DNA from 2 places in the Mesorhizobium sp. P160927 genome. Region 1 is predicted to be linked to the other one. Evidence: riboswitches for the same ligand, from Rfam matches in the RefSeq annotation. Region 1 holds a riboswitch; the other holds the start of a gene.
The links. Region 1 has a riboswitch for S-adenosylmethionine ahead of AC3CB8_RS08220 (O-succinylhomoserine sulfhydrylase). Riboswitches for the same ligand answer to the same signal wherever they lie in the genome.
Positions count from the first base shown of each region.

Region 2: linked by a shared signal. The riboswitch ahead of metX (homoserine O-acetyltransferase MetX) and the one ahead of AC3CB8_RS08220 (O-succinylhomoserine sulfhydrylase) in region 1 are both predicted to bind S-adenosylmethionine.

Region 1 covers NZ_JBYMDW010000001.1:1,659,738-1,666,975, reverse strand. Annotated here, with positions in the region: gene mmsB (multiple monosaccharide ABC transporter permease) at 1-573, shown strand, start outside; gene araD1 (AraD1 family protein) at 774-1,766, shown strand; gene AC3CB8_RS08225 (2'-deoxycytidine 5'-triphosphate deaminase) at 1,963-3,057, opposite strand; SAM riboswitch at 3,216-3,293, shown strand; gene AC3CB8_RS08220 (O-succinylhomoserine sulfhydrylase) at 3,350-4,540, shown strand; gene AC3CB8_RS08215 (ceramide glucosyltransferase) at 4,571-5,722, opposite strand; gene apaG (Co2+/Mg2+ efflux protein ApaG) at 5,942-6,334, shown strand; gene AC3CB8_RS08205 (Hsp33 family molecular chaperone) at 6,408-7,238, opposite strand, start outside.
Region 2 covers NZ_JBYMDW010000001.1:98,952-106,189, forward strand. Annotated here, with positions in the region: gene AC3CB8_RS00485 (DUF2125 domain-containing protein) at 1-104, shown strand, start outside; gene AC3CB8_RS00490 (sugar kinase) at 108-1,040, shown strand; gene AC3CB8_RS00495 (prephenate/arogenate dehydrogenase family protein) at 1,037-1,972, opposite strand; gene hisC (histidinol-phosphate transaminase) at 1,996-3,105, opposite strand; SAM riboswitch at 3,243-3,320, shown strand; gene metX (homoserine O-acetyltransferase MetX) at 3,438-4,607, shown strand; gene metW (methionine biosynthesis protein MetW) at 4,729-5,343, shown strand; gene AC3CB8_RS00515 (glycosyltransferase family 2 protein) at 5,622-6,557, shown strand; gene AC3CB8_RS00520 (ABC transporter ATP-binding protein/permease) at 6,681-7,238, opposite strand, start outside.

The sequences.
Region 1 (7,238 bases):
CGCGAACTCCACGGTTACGAGGCCGAGCCTTTCACCCTGTTCGTCATCAAGACGCTGGTCGGCAGCGCGCTAGCGCTCTTCCTGATCTTCCAGTTCGCGACCTATCGGGGCCTGCCGATCGTGCTCCTGGTGATGGGCGTACTGATCTCGCTGTTCGTCTTCGTCACCAAGCGCATGACCATCGGCCGCCGCATCTACGCCATGGGGGGCAACGCCAAGGCGGCGCAACTGTCGGGCATCAACACCGAGCGGCTGACGCTCTGGGTGTTCGTCAATATGGGCGTTCTGTCGGCGCTCGGCGGGCTGATCATCGCCGCACGTCTCGGCCAGGCCGTGCCGGCCGCGGGCCTCGGCAGCGAACTCGACGTGATCGCGGCCGTCTTCATCGGCGGCGCCTCGGCGATGGGCGGCGTCGGCCAGGTCATCGGCGCGGTGGTCGGCGGCTTCATCATGGGCGTGATGAACAACGGCATGTCCATCATGGGCGTCAATGTCGACTGGCAGCAGGTGGTCAAGGGCCTGGTGCTGCTCGGGGCCGTCATCTTCGACGTCTACAACAAGAACAAGGCTTGAGGGCGGGGCGAGGACTAGGAGGCATACGGGTTCTAGATCGCGAAGCTGCCGGCAGCCCGTCGGCACCAAGAAGTCCGGGGAAGGACCAGGCTCGCGAATGCAATCCGGACGAAGCGTTTCAAACCGTGGCGCGTTTCCGCGCCGCGCCGGTCAGGATTTGCCCATTGGCAGCCGGATACAGATAAATGAGAGGACTGATCATGCTGATCTCGCAGATTCTCGACGACGCCGAGACGATCCGTGTCGTTGCCCGCAGCGGAGGGAAGACCCGGATCATTAACGGGGCGCGCAGCGTCTATTCGCTAGCGATGGAGGCCGCCCGCACCGGCGTCGGCCTGGCCGCCCTGATCGAACGCAAGGGGCTTGGCGAGACGATCGATCTCGACGCCGCCTACAAGAGGGGGCGCCTGCTGTCGCCGATCAATCACCCCGACCCGGCGCATCTGCACCTGACCGGCACCGGGCTGACGCATCTGGGGTCGGCCGCGACGCGCGATTCCATGCACAAGAAGCTCAGCACCGACGGCGAGGAGCAACTTACCGATTCCATGAAGATGTTCCGCATGGGACTGGAAGGCGGCAAGCCCGCGAAAGGCCAGGTCGGCGTGCAGCCGGAATGGTTCTACAAGGGCAACGGCACCATGGCGGTCGCGCCTGGCGCGGCGCTCATGTCGCCGGCCTTTGCCAAGGATGCCGGCGAGGAACCCGAGGTCGCTGGGATCTATGTCATCGGCGATGACGGGGCGCCCTTCCGCGTTGGCTTCACCTTGTCGAACGAATTCTCGGACCATGTGACCGAGCGCGTGAACTATCTCTTCCTCGCCCACTCCAAGCTGCGCAATGCCTCCTTCGGCCCGGAGATCCTGATCGGAGACCTGCCTTCGGACATCCGCGGCACGTCGCGCATCCTGCGCGACGGCAAGGCTTTGTGGGAAAAGCCCTTCCTGTCGGGTGAAACGAATATGTCCCACACCATCGCCAATCTCGAACACCACCACTTCAAATATTCGGCCTTCCGCCAGCCTGGCGACGTGCATGTGCATATGTTCGGCACCGCGACGCTATCCTTCGCCGACGGTATCAAGACGGAGGCCGGCGACGTGTTCGAGATCGAGGCCGGGGATTTCGGACTGCCGCTGCGCAACCCGCTCGAGATCGAGAAGCCGGTGAAGGTGTCGGTAAAGGCGCTTTGAAGCCATGAGCGGGTGATTTCCCATCGTGGGCAAGCCAGAGCGGGGCGCTCTCCCGCCGATCTAGCAATAGGTTCCAGTCACGCCTTCGGCTCTCAACAGATCGCGGGATGAGCAGCAATCCTTCGCGTCCCCTCTGCCCTGCCGGGCATCTCTCCCACAACAAGGACCCACAAGAGGGAGATCGGCAGCTTCGACCTCATCGCACGGAGCGGAAATGCTTCGACAGCTTCAGGCCCTGCGCCTGGTAGTTCGAGCCGAGATCGGTGCCGTAGAGCGCCTGTGGTCGCTTCAGCATGTGCTCGTAGACCAGCCGGCCGACGATCTGGCCGTGGTCGAGGATGAACGGCACTTCGTGGCTGCGCACTTCGAGCACCGCCCGGCTGCCGGTGCCGCCGGCCGCCGAATGGCCGAAACCCGGATCGAAAAAGCCGGCATAATGGACACGAAACTCGCCGACCAGCGGATCGAACGGCGTCATCTCGGCGGCGTAGAGCGGCGGCACATGCACCGCTTCCTGGCTGACGAGGATGTAGAACTCGTCCGGATCGAGCACCAGTTCGCCGGCGCGGCTCTTGTGGATCGGTTCCCAGAAGTCGAGGACGTCCTGCGCGGCGCGCTTGTCGACATCGACGAGGCCGGTGTGGTGTTTGCCGCGATAGCCGACCAACCCATCCTTGTCGCCATTGAGGTCGATCGACAGCGCGATCCCGCCGCCGGAAATGTTCGGCGGCTCCGTGGCGACCAGCATCTCGGCACGATGCAGGTCATGCAACTCGGCTTCCGAGAGCAGCGCGTTGCCGGTGCGAAAGCGTATCTGGGACAGGCGCGAACCCGTGCGCGCGATGATCGGAAAGGTGCGCGGGCTGACCTCGAGATAGAGCGGACCGTTGTAGCCGGCGGCGATCTTATCGAACTCGTGGCCCCGATCGGTCATGACGCGGGTGAAGATGTCGAGCCGCCCGGTCGAGCTCTTCGGATTGGCCGAGGCCGAAATGTCAGCCGGCAGCGCCAGACTTTCGAGCAGCGGCACAATATAGACGCAGCCGGTTTCGAGGACCGCGCCTTCGGTCAGACTGATCTCGTGCAGTTGCAGCCGATCCAGCTTTTCCGACACCTTGTGGTTGGGACCGGGCAGGAACGAGGCGCGAACCCGCCAGGCCTTTTCGCCCAATCGGAGATCAAGGCTCGCCGGCTGGATCTGGTCGGCATCGAGTGCACGCGGCGACTTCAGCGCGCCGGACCGGGACAACGCCGAAATGTCCTGATCGGGAAGAATGCCTGTCTGCCGCAAAGTCTGGCTCCGCCCCAAGACTGGTCTCTTTGGTTGCAGGTTCTTGTTTGTTGCAGATTCTCGCCGCAAAACCGCCGGGCACTTTTGCGGAACCTGCCTTGGTACAAACGTCTTAATGAAGCCGGCAATTGACGCAAGCGTGGCGCGGGTCTAAAGGGTCGTTATCCCGTGGTGATTTGGCCGGTCGGCTTGCAGCCACGTTAAACAAGTCGCTAAAGGACCGTCGGGCCGCAAGGCCGTATGGACCGGTTGCGACTTTCGCGGCCGGTTTTTTTGTGTCTGGAACAAAGCGATGAGCACCAAGAAGCGCAACTGGAAACCTCAGACGGCACTCGTGCATGGCGGAACCCTGCGTTCCGGCTTCGGCGAAACCTCCGAGGCGATGTACCTGACCCAGGGTTATGTCTATCAGACGGCGCAGGCCGCCGAAGCCCGTTTCAAGGGCGAAGAGCCTGGTTTCATCTATTCGCGCTACGCCAACCCGACCGTCGACATGTTCGAAAAGCGCATGTGCGCGCTTGAAAGCGCCGAAGACGCGCGCGCCACGGCGTCGGGCATGGCGGCGGTGACGGCGGCCCTTCTGTGCAGCGTCAAGGCCGGCGACCACATCGTGGCCGCGCGCGCGCTGTTCGGCTCCTGTCGCTGGGTGGTCGAGACGCTGGCGCCGCGCTATGGCATCGAGGCGACCTTGATCGACGGCACCGAGATCGCCAATTGGGAAAAGGCGGTCAGGCCGAACACCAAGCTGTTCTTCCTGGAGAGCCCGACCAACCCGACGCTCGAGGTCGTCGACATCGCCGCCGTCGCCTCGCTTGCCAATTCGATCGGCGCGCGGCTGGTCGTCGACAATGTCTTCGCCACGCCCCTACAGCAGAAGCCATTGCAGCTTGGTGCGCACATCGTCGTCTACTCGGCCACCAAGCATATTGACGGCCAGGGCCGCTGCCTGGGCGGCGTCATCCTGTCGGACAAGAAGTGGATCGACGAGAACCTGCACGACTATTTCCGCCACACGGGCCCCAGCCTGTCGCCGTTCAACGCCTGGACCTTGCTGAAGGGCCTCGAGACCTTGCCGCTGCGCGTGCGCCAGCAGACCGAGAGCGCCGGCAAGATCGCCGACTTCCTGGCCGAGCAGCCGCAGATCGCCCGCGTCATCTATCCCGGCCGCGCCGACCACCCGCAGGCCGATATCGTCAAGAAGCAGATGTCGGGTGGCTCGACGCTGATCTGCCTCGACGTCAAGGGCGGCAAGCCGGCGGCCTTCGCCCTGCAGAACGCCCTCGACATCGTGCTGATCTCGAACAATCTGGGCGATGCCAAGAGCCTGATCACCCACCCGGCGACGACCACCCACAAGAATTTGAACGACGAGGCCCGCGCCGAACTCGGCATCGGGCCCGGTACGCTCAGGCTGTCGGTCGGCCTGGAGGATACGGACGATCTGCTGGAAGATATCGCGCAAGCATTGAAGGCCGCCAAATAGGTTTCGTCCAGGCAGCGTCGTCAGCAGCAATCAGGCGCTCGACGGCGTCTCCTCCAGCTCCGCCGTCTTGGTCCGGATGGTCATGGCGTTGCCGCGCCAGTCGACGGCGCCGCCGAGCCAGCCGCGCGCCCAGATGGCCGGGAGCATGACGTCCCGCGCGACCGTCGCCGCGATCATGCGCGTCGAGACGTGCCAACCCTTGGCCAGGGCCAGAGCGCATTCCGGAAGATAGAACGCCGCCAGCACGGCAATCGCGGTCGCCCAGAGGCTGACGCCGGCGCTCCCCGCCGCAACCAGCGCAAGAACCAGCGGGACCGCCGCACCAGTCAGGATCTCGGGCGCGAAGAACAGCGGGAAGGTGACGCGGCGCAGGCGCGCCCAGCGGGCCTGGCGCGACCAGATCTCGCGAAACGTGCGCTGGCCGAGCGGCTGCTCGAAGGGCGCCGCAACGAGGTTGACACGCAGGCCGAGGCCGTTCACCAGCTTGGTCGCGGCGGCGTCCTCGGCGATCTCGGCGGCCAGCGCGCGGATGCCGCCATTGGCGTCCAGCATCGGCTTGTTCCACAGCATGCTCTTGCCCTGCGCGAAGCCGAGGCCGAGCGCCTCGCCGGCATACTGCCAGCGGGCCTGCAATGTGTTCAGGAAGGCGCATTCGACGTCGGCCCAGAAACCATCTGGCCTGGAGCCGATCGGCGTCGAACAGACAAGGCCGGTACGGTGCCGCCACGCCGCCATCATGTGCTCGACATAGTCCCTAGGCATCAGAACGTTGGAATCGGCAAGAATGACCCAGTCGTGGCGCGCAGCTTCCCAGCCTTTGACGCAATTGTTGAGCTTGGGATTGGCGCTGACACGATCGTCGCCGATCAACAGCCGGGCCGGCACCTGCGGAAACCGGGCAATCGCTCTGTTTATCAGTTTGACCACCGGGTCGTCGGCATGGGCGACGCAGAAGATCAGTTCGTAGCGTGGCCAGTCGAGCGCGAAGGCGCGTTCCAGCGTCTCACGTGTGAAGGGCTCGACGCCGCGCGACGGGACGACAATCGACACCGCCGGCGATCTGCCCGCCGGCGGGGCGATCGTGGCGCGCCGTTTCAGCTGTGAAGCGGCAAGCAGGATGCTGGCAGCGTTTGAGAGGATGAGTGCGGTCGAAAGCGAGGCGGATATGAGAGTGAGTTCCATCGAGATCTGGTCACTCCGGAAGTCGGCCCGCGTCGCGGCCGTTTTCAACAGTTCGACAGAGGGCCGAGTCGCCCGGTTCGCGCACACCACCATTGTCGTGTGTCACTTAAATGACATTCTTTGCCGGCACCTGCGTTTCAATCCCAGGCGCGACAAGACGCGCACGTTGACCTGCTCACCGCGAGCGTCGAAAGTCGTCGGATTGTTTTGGAGCCGCTCATGTACCGCGCCGTGACGCGCAACATCGAAGTGCAGGTCAGGCCGTTCTATCTGGAGGATCGTTCGGATCCCCAGGAGAACCGCTACGTCTGGGGCTATCAGATAACGATTGACAACCAGTCTGACGAGTTCGTGCAGCTTCTGTCGCGCTATTGGCATATCACCGATGGTGCCGGCCGGGTCGAGGAGGTGCGCGGGCCGGGCGTTGTCGGCGACCAGCCGGAACTCAATCCCGGCGACAGCTATCAGTACACGTCCGGCTGCCCGCTCTCGACACCCTCCGGGATCATGGTCGGACGCTACACGATGCGCAACAAGCGCGGCGAGACGTTCGACATCGCCATCCCAGCCTTCTCGCTCGATCTGCCGGGGACAAGGCGCACGGTGAACTGAGGGCCGACGGTCACGCTGCCCTCAGCCGCCCTTCGGGCACCTTCTCCCCGCGGAACGGGGAGAAGGAAAGGCTTTACTGAGCCGCAAACTCGGCTGGGTCGAAGTCGTACTGCGTCGAGCAGAATTCGCACGCGACATGGATGCCGCCATCCTCGGTGCTGTCCTTGATCTCCTGCGCGGAGAAGCCTTCGAGGATGCCACGGATCTTGTCGCGGGAGCATGAGCACTGGTCGGCGACGGGAACGCCGCCGAAGACGCGCACGCCATGCTCATGGAAGAGGCGATAAAGCAGCCGCTCGGCGCCGATGGTCGGGTCGATCAATTCGGTCGGCTCGATGGTGCCTAGCAACGCCAGGAGTTCCTGCCAGGAATTATCGGCGGGATCGTGGACTTGCTCGCGCGGATCGCCGTCCCCACCCGGCAGGTCCGGAATGCGCATGCGCTCGGGCGATTGCGGCAGGAACTGCGCCAGGATGCCGCCGGCGCGCCATTGCTCGCGCGCGCCGCCGACACCGGGCGTCAGCAGCTTGGCGACCGAGAGCCTGATATCGGTCGGGATCTGTTCCGACTGACGGAAATAGGTGCGTGCCGCATCTTCCAGCGTTTCGCCATCGAGCTGGACGATGCCTTGATAACGCTGCGTATGAGCGCCCTGGTCGATGGTCAGCGCCAGCACGCCGCTGCCAAGCAGCGTCTGCTGGGACGTCTCACCTGCGGCGACCAGTGCTTCGAGCCGATCCGCATCGAAGCGTGCGTAGGCGCGCAGTGCCGAGGGCGTGGAAAAGTCCGCGACCAGCATGTCGACAGGCCCGTCGGTACGGGTCTGCAGGATGAACTTGCCTTCGAATTTAAGCGAGGTGCCGAGCAGAACGGTCAGCACACAGGCTTCCGCCAGCAGGCGGGC
Region 2 (7,238 bases), 1.6 Mb from region 1:
CCCTGGCACTGCTTGGCAGCGAACCGTCGATGCCGCTGAAAGTGATCAAGGGCAAGGCTTCCCTTGGCTTCATTCCGCTGGGCAAGATCAAACCGGTCAACTAACGGATGGAGAGGCCGGCAAAGCTCCTGAGCGTCGGCGCACTGACGCTTGACACTATTCTTCGTGTCGAATCGCTGCCCACGCATCAAGGAAAGTTCATCGCCTCGGACGGCGTCCAGATCGCCTCGGGCATGGCCACGAGCGCGGCCTGCGCCGCGCATCGCCTGGGTGCCGAGGTGTCGCTATGGGCGAGCGCCGGCGACGATCCGGTCGGCGATCTGCTGATTGCCGGGATAGAGGCCGAAGGCGTCGATTGCAGCCATGTACGCCGCGTCAGCGGCGCCCGCTCGGCACTGGCCTCGATCCTGGTCGATGCGCATGGCGAGCGGATCATCGTGCCTTTCTACGACGCGCGCGCTCAGGCTGATCCCGAGGTTTTGCCGTTCACCGACATAACGGCATTCGACACGGTACTGGCCGACGTGCGCTGGCCGGGCGCCGCGGCACTTGCCCTGAAGGCGGCGCGCGCCGCCGGCCGCCCAGCTATACTCGATGCCGATACCGCGCCCCTGGCGGTACTGGAGCGATTATTGCCGCTGGCCTCGCACATCGTCGCCTCCGAGCCGGCGGTCCGCATCATATGCGGCCACGCGCTGGATCTGGAGACCGCCTGCATCGATCTGGCGTCCCGCACCGATGCGTTCGTCGCGGTCACCGGCGGCGCGGCGGGTACCTGGTGGTTCGAGCGAAGCACCGGATCATCCCGCCATGTCGAGGCACCGAGGATCAAGGCGGTCGATACGCTGGCCGCCGGCGATGTCTTTCATGGCGCCTTTGCCGTCGGGCTGGCGGAAGCCATGGCGGTCGAGCACGCACTGCGCTTTGCCAGCGCGGCCGCCGCGCTCAAGTGCCTGCGCTTCGGCGGCCGGCTGGGCGCGCCCGATCGGGCGGAGACGCTCGCCATGATGGCAACGGCCTGGCCGGTTAAAATCACCTAGCTCTTTGCCGGATGCTCGACCGCCTGGCGGCCAAAATCGGGCGCGTCGATATCTTGGCCCGCCTCGATGATCGAGCGGCGCACGGCGCGTGTTCGGGTGAACAGGTCGAAGAGTTTGTCGCCGTCCCCCCAGCGGATGGCGCGCTGCAGGAACGCCAGGTCTTCCGAGAACCGCGCCAACATCTCCAGGATGGCATCCTTGTTGTGCAGGCACACGTCTCGCCACATGGTCGGATCGGAGGCAGCCAGACGCGTGAAATCGCGAAAACCGGAGGCGGAATATTTGATCACTTCCGTCTTGGTCACCGATTCCAGATCGTCGGCGGTGCCGACGATGTTGTAGGCGATGATGTGCGGCAGATGCGAGACGATGGCCAGCGTCATGTCGTGATGCTGCGGGTCCATCGTGTCGATGTTGGCGCCGCAGCGGCGCCAGAATTCCGACAGCCGTTCCAGCGCATCCGGATCGGTGCCCGGCACCGGCGTGAAGATGCACCAGCGATTGTCGAACAAGTCGGCAAATCCGGCATCCGGGCCGGATTTTTCGGTGCCCGCCAGCGGATGGCCGGGAATGAAATGGACGCCTTCGGGCACATGCGGCTGCATCTGCGCGATAACCGAGGCCTTGGTCGAGCCGACATCGGTGAGGATCGCCCCCTTTTTCAGCGCCGGCGCGATTTCCTCCGCTACAGCGCCGGATGAGCCGACCGGCACCGAGACAACGACCAGATCGGCATCACGCACCGCGTCCTCGGCATCGATGGTGTAGGAATCGCCAAGGCCCAGTTCCTCGGCTCGCTTAAGCGTTGCCGGGCTGCGCGTCGAGACGGCGACATGGCGAGCCAAACCCTCGCGTCGGATGACGCGGGCCAGAGACGAGCCGATCAGGCCAATGCCGACCAGCGCGATCTTTTCGAACATCGGTGATGCCATGGTGTTCCAGCTTTTCAGACGTTCTAGCTTTTCAGGAATGTCGTGAGCTCGGCGACAACGCCGCGATTGGCCTCTTCGGTACCGACCGTCATGCGAAGCGCGTTGGGAAAGCCGTAGCCTGAAACGCGCCGCAATATATAGCCGCGCGCGCTCAGATAATCGTCAGCCGCCGCCGCGGAATGCTTCTGATCGTCGGGAAAATGAATGAGCAGGAAATTGCCGACGCTCGGCGTCACGCGCAGCCCCAGCCCGGCCATTTCGCCGCTCAGCCAGGTGAGCCAGGTCTCGTTATGCGCCACGCTTCGCTCGACATGGGCACGGTCGCGGATCGCGGCGATGCCGGCCTCGATCGCTGTAGCATTGACGTTGAAGGGGCCGCGCACACGATTGATGGCGTCGACTATATGCAGGGGACCATACATCCAGCCGATGCGCGCGCCACCCAGCCCGATCTTGGAGAAGGTGCGGGTCATCACCACGTTCTCGGCGCTGCCGGCCAGCTCAATGCCGGCTTCGTAATCGTTGCGGCGAACATATTCGGCGTAGGCCGCGTCGAGCACCAGAAGCACGTTTCCCGGCAGTCCGGCGTGAAGGCGGCGCACCTCCTGGAACGGCACATAGGTGCCGGTCGGGTTGTTGGGGTTGGCCAGGAACACGATTTTCGTGCGCGGCGTGACGGCCGCCAGCATCGCATCGATGTCGGCGCGCTCGTTGGTCTCCTTGACCACGACCGGGGTAGCGCCTGCCGACTGGATGTAGATCTTGTAGACCATGAAGGCGTGCTCGGTGAACATAGCCTCGTCGCCGGGCGCGAGATAGGTCTGCGCCAACAGGCCGAGGATTTCGTCCGACCCATTGGAGCAGATGATGTTTTGCGCGTTGAGGCGATGCACCTCGGCGATTGCCTCGCGCAACCGCCTGGCGGTACCGTCGGGATAGATGTCGAGCTTGCCGGCGACTTCGCGCGCGGCCTCGATCGCCTTCGGCGAAGGCCCAAGCGGATTCTCGTTCGACGACAGCTTGTAAACCTTGGCGACACCGGCGGGTGCCGAGCTTTTGCCGGGCACATAGGCTTCTATGTCCATGATGCCCGCGCGCGGAGTTGGACGTGCCTGATCCGGTGTCTGGTTCATATCTTGCAAATTCCGTCGAAAACGCCTCCATCCGGAGGCCGCTGCGGAAATACAAGCCATGGCTCGCAATGTCGAGAGGTGGCAGTGGTGCCAGCCGCCGCCATTGACGGCGAGGCAGGCGGGTTCTAGAAAGACCATGACAGTTCCGTGGTGATTTGGCCGGTCGGCTTGCAGCCACGTTAAACAATTCGCTAAAGGGCCGTTTGCGTGACGTAACCGGCTTTGCGAAGGCAATGCCGGTTTTTTGTTGTCCGCGACCGGACGGACGGACGCATCGGCGGCGGAGATCGGCAGCGATTTCCACGAGCGCACGGTGCAGCAAGAGGGACGTGATGGCCGCTCTGCGTGCAGGAAAGACCAACAACGAGGCCGACCAACCGTCGAGCCCGGTGTTGCGGTTCGGGCCCGACAAGCCGCTCAAGCTCGACGCCGGCACGCTGCTGTCGCCGTTCCAGATCGCCTACCAGACCTATGGCACGCTGAACGATGCCCGTTCCAATGCCATCCTCGTCTGTCATGCGCTGACCGGTGACCAGCATGTCGCCAGCACCAATCCGGTAACCGGCAAGCCCGGTTGGTGGGAAGTGCTGATCGGACCGGGCAAGATCATCGATACCAGCCGTTTCTTCGTCATCTGCTCCAATGTCATCGGCGGCTGCCTGGGTTCCACCGGTCCGGCCTCTACCAATCCGGCCACGGGTAAACCCTATGGCCTCGACCTGCCGGTCATCACCATCCGTGACATGGTGCGCGCGCAGCAGATGCTGATCGACCATTTCGGCATCGAGAAACTTTTCTGCGTGCTCGGTGGCTCGATGGGCGGCATGCAGGTTCTGGAATGGGCGTCGAGCTATCCCGAGCGCGTGTTCTCGGCGCTGCCGATCGCCACCGGGGCGCGCCATTCGTCACAGAACATCGCCTTCCACGAAGTCGGGCGGCAGGCTGTGATGGCCGATCCGGACTGGCATGGCGGCAAATATTTCGAGCATGGCAAGCGTCCGGAGAAAGGGCTGGCGGTGGCGCGTATGGCCGCCCACATCACCTATCTGTCGGAAGCCGCCCTGCACCGCAAATTCGGCCGCAATTTGCAGGACCGCGAAGCGCTGACCTTCGGCTTCGATGCCGACTTCCAGATCGAGAGCTATCTGCGCCACCAGGGCATGACCTTCGTCGACCGCTTCGATGCAAACTCCTATCTCTACATGACGCGGTCGATGGATTATTTCGACCTCGCCGCCGACCATGGCGGCCGGCTGGCCGACGCCTTCGCCGGCACGAAAACCCGCTTTTGCCTGGTGTCCTTCACATCGGACTGGCTGTTCCCGACCGAAGAGAGCCGCTCCATCGTCCACGCACTCAACGCCGCCGGCGCCTCGGTATCCTTCGTCGAGATCGAGACCGATCGCGGCCACGACGCCTTCCTGCTCGACGAGCCGGAACTGTTTGCCGCCATCAACGGCTTCATCGGCTCGGCCGCGCGCGCCAGGGGGCTCAGCGCATGACCCTGAAAAGTTGCGGACTTTTCGGACCAAGGTCATGCGCCAAACAGAAAGGCGAAGCCATGACCCTGAAAAGTTGCGGACTTTTCGGACCAAGGTCATGCGCCGTTCCGGAGGCGAAGCCATGAGCGTCAACGGCAGCCAGCGCGTCGACCTTGAGGTCGTCGCCAACCTCATCCCGCCGCAATCGCGTGTGCTCGACGTCGGCTCGGGCGACGGCTCGTTGCTCGAATTGCTGCAAGACACCAAGCAGGTCGACGGTCGTGGTCTCGAGCTGTCGCAGCGTGGCGTCAACGAATGCGTGGCGCGCGGTCTCAGTGTCATCCAGGGCGATGCCGACACCGATCTCGAATTCTATCCCGACAAGGGCTTTGACTTCGTCGTTCTGTCGCAGACCCTGCAGGCCACCCGCAACCCGAAGCTGGTGCTCGACGAGCTGCTCAGGATCGGCAACCGGGCGATCGTGTCCTTCCCCAATTTCGGTCACTGGCGGGTGCGCCTGTCGCTGTTCGTCAAGGGCCGCATGCCTGTGACCAGCGACCTGCCCTATTCTTGGTACGACACGCCCAACATCCACTTCTGCACGATCCGCGACTTCGTCAACTTGTGCGAAGAGCTTGGCGCGACAGTGGAGAAGGCGACCGCGCTCGACGCCAACGGCCAGAAGATCGGCCTGTCGATGCCATGGTGGTTCTGGAATTTCTTTGGCCAGCAGGCAGTGTTCCTGCTGAAGCGCTAATGAAATGGACACCGCAGGCGAGACTGCCAATCCTTTGAGGCGGCCGCGCTACTTCCTGCGGCGCGAAAGTGTTGCAGTTGAAGCGCCAGGAGCCGGAATTCATCATGCCTGGTCGGTCGAACGACGGCACGACGGGGTGACATGGCAGGTTGTTTTTTGTAGCGTCGCACCGAATCCGAGGAGGCCCATCCAGGGGGAAGTCCGATCCATTTAGCCATCCCCATGATCAAAGGACCTGGCGCGAAGGGTGTTTACGCGATGAAGGCGGCCGGCGCGATATGATCGGGAAGACCGAACAGGCGCCCCTCATCACGGTGATCACGCCGACTCACAACCGGCGCGAAACGGTGCTCCGCGCCGTCGAAAGCGTGCTCTCCCAGAGCATGCCGCGATTTGAACATATCGTCGTCGACGATGGTTCGACGGACGGGACCGAGGCGGCGCTCGCCCGCATCCATGATACCCGGCTGATCTATGTCGGCGCGAAGTGGCGCGGCGCCAATGCCGCCAGGAATGCCGGCATCGAGCTAGCCCGGGCGCCCGTGGTGACTTTTCTCGATTCGGACGATCTCTTCCTGCCGCACCGGCTCGCACGGACGCTGACATGGTTCGACGACAATCCGGCGCTCGAGGTCCTGCTCTCCTCATATGTCTCGGTGAAGGGTGGCCGTGGCACCGCCTGCGTCAACCGTGGCGCTTTCCTGAACCCGCCAATGCTGGAGCGGGCCGTGGTTGCACAGACGGCCTTCATAGCCGGATCGGCGATAACGGCCAGGCGCGAGGCTTTGCTGGCCATCGGTGGCTATGACAGCGACATTCCCCGGATGCAGGACCGCGAGCTTCTGCTGCGCTTCGCACAGCGCTTCGGCGCGCAATTGTCGGAAGATATCGACTGGACGAAGCACAATTCGCAGAATTCGATTTCAGGCCGCAGGGACGGCTATGTCGAAGCCTACGCGATCCTGATGAGCAAGCATCCGCACATCGCTCGCTCTTACCCCCATATCCCTCCCTTTATGATCGCGCGGCAGATCATCGCCGATATTCTCCGGGGGCGAATACCACAGGCATTTGCGGGATACATGGCCAACCGCTCGTCTGACGCGCTTGGTTATTCATTGCCGGAACTGATCAATGGTTATCTCCACGGCCGCCGCTGGCGGCGCGACCTCTACGACGAAGTTCGCGGTAAGTTTGGGATTCCACCGGCCTGACCGGCGACAGCTCAGCGATCGAGCGCGGCGCGTCGCAGGGCGCATTCCTTCTCGTCCGGCAGCGAGATGTCGACCGCCAGGGCCTTTGGCGGCCAGGCAACGGGCCGCAACGGGGGAAAACTGCTACTTCCTGTGGTGGAGGCTTGCCGCGGCTGGCGGCGGCTCGATGGCACCCGCCCTGACGTGGGCAGGTTTCAGCGAGGGCGCGCCGGAATCCTTAACGATCGTCAGGGAACGCGGGAAGAACTGATTGTTGTGCTGTCCGCGCCCGATGTTGAGGATCGCGGCCCCGGGCAGTCGCTTCTCCAGCAGCGACAGCACGCGCCGCAGCGAGGGTCCGTCGAACGCATCCATGGCTTCGTCGATGATCACCCATTTCGGCTGTCGCAAGGCGAGCCTGGCCACGCCCAGCAATCGCTGTTCGTCATCGCCCAACTCATGGTCCCAGCGTCCGACGCGGTCGAGCGACGACGACAGGCGTCCAAGACCGACCTCGGCAAGCACCGCTGAAATGTCGGCGTCGTTCGCCGGCGCATGCCCGTTCGGGTGATTGAGGACTTCGCGCAGCGTGCCGGCCGGCAAATAGGGGACGCGCGGCACGAAGATAATGGTTTCACCCGCGGGCAGGCCGATGCGTCCACTGCCCCACGGCCACAGCCCGGCAATGGCGCGGAAGAACAG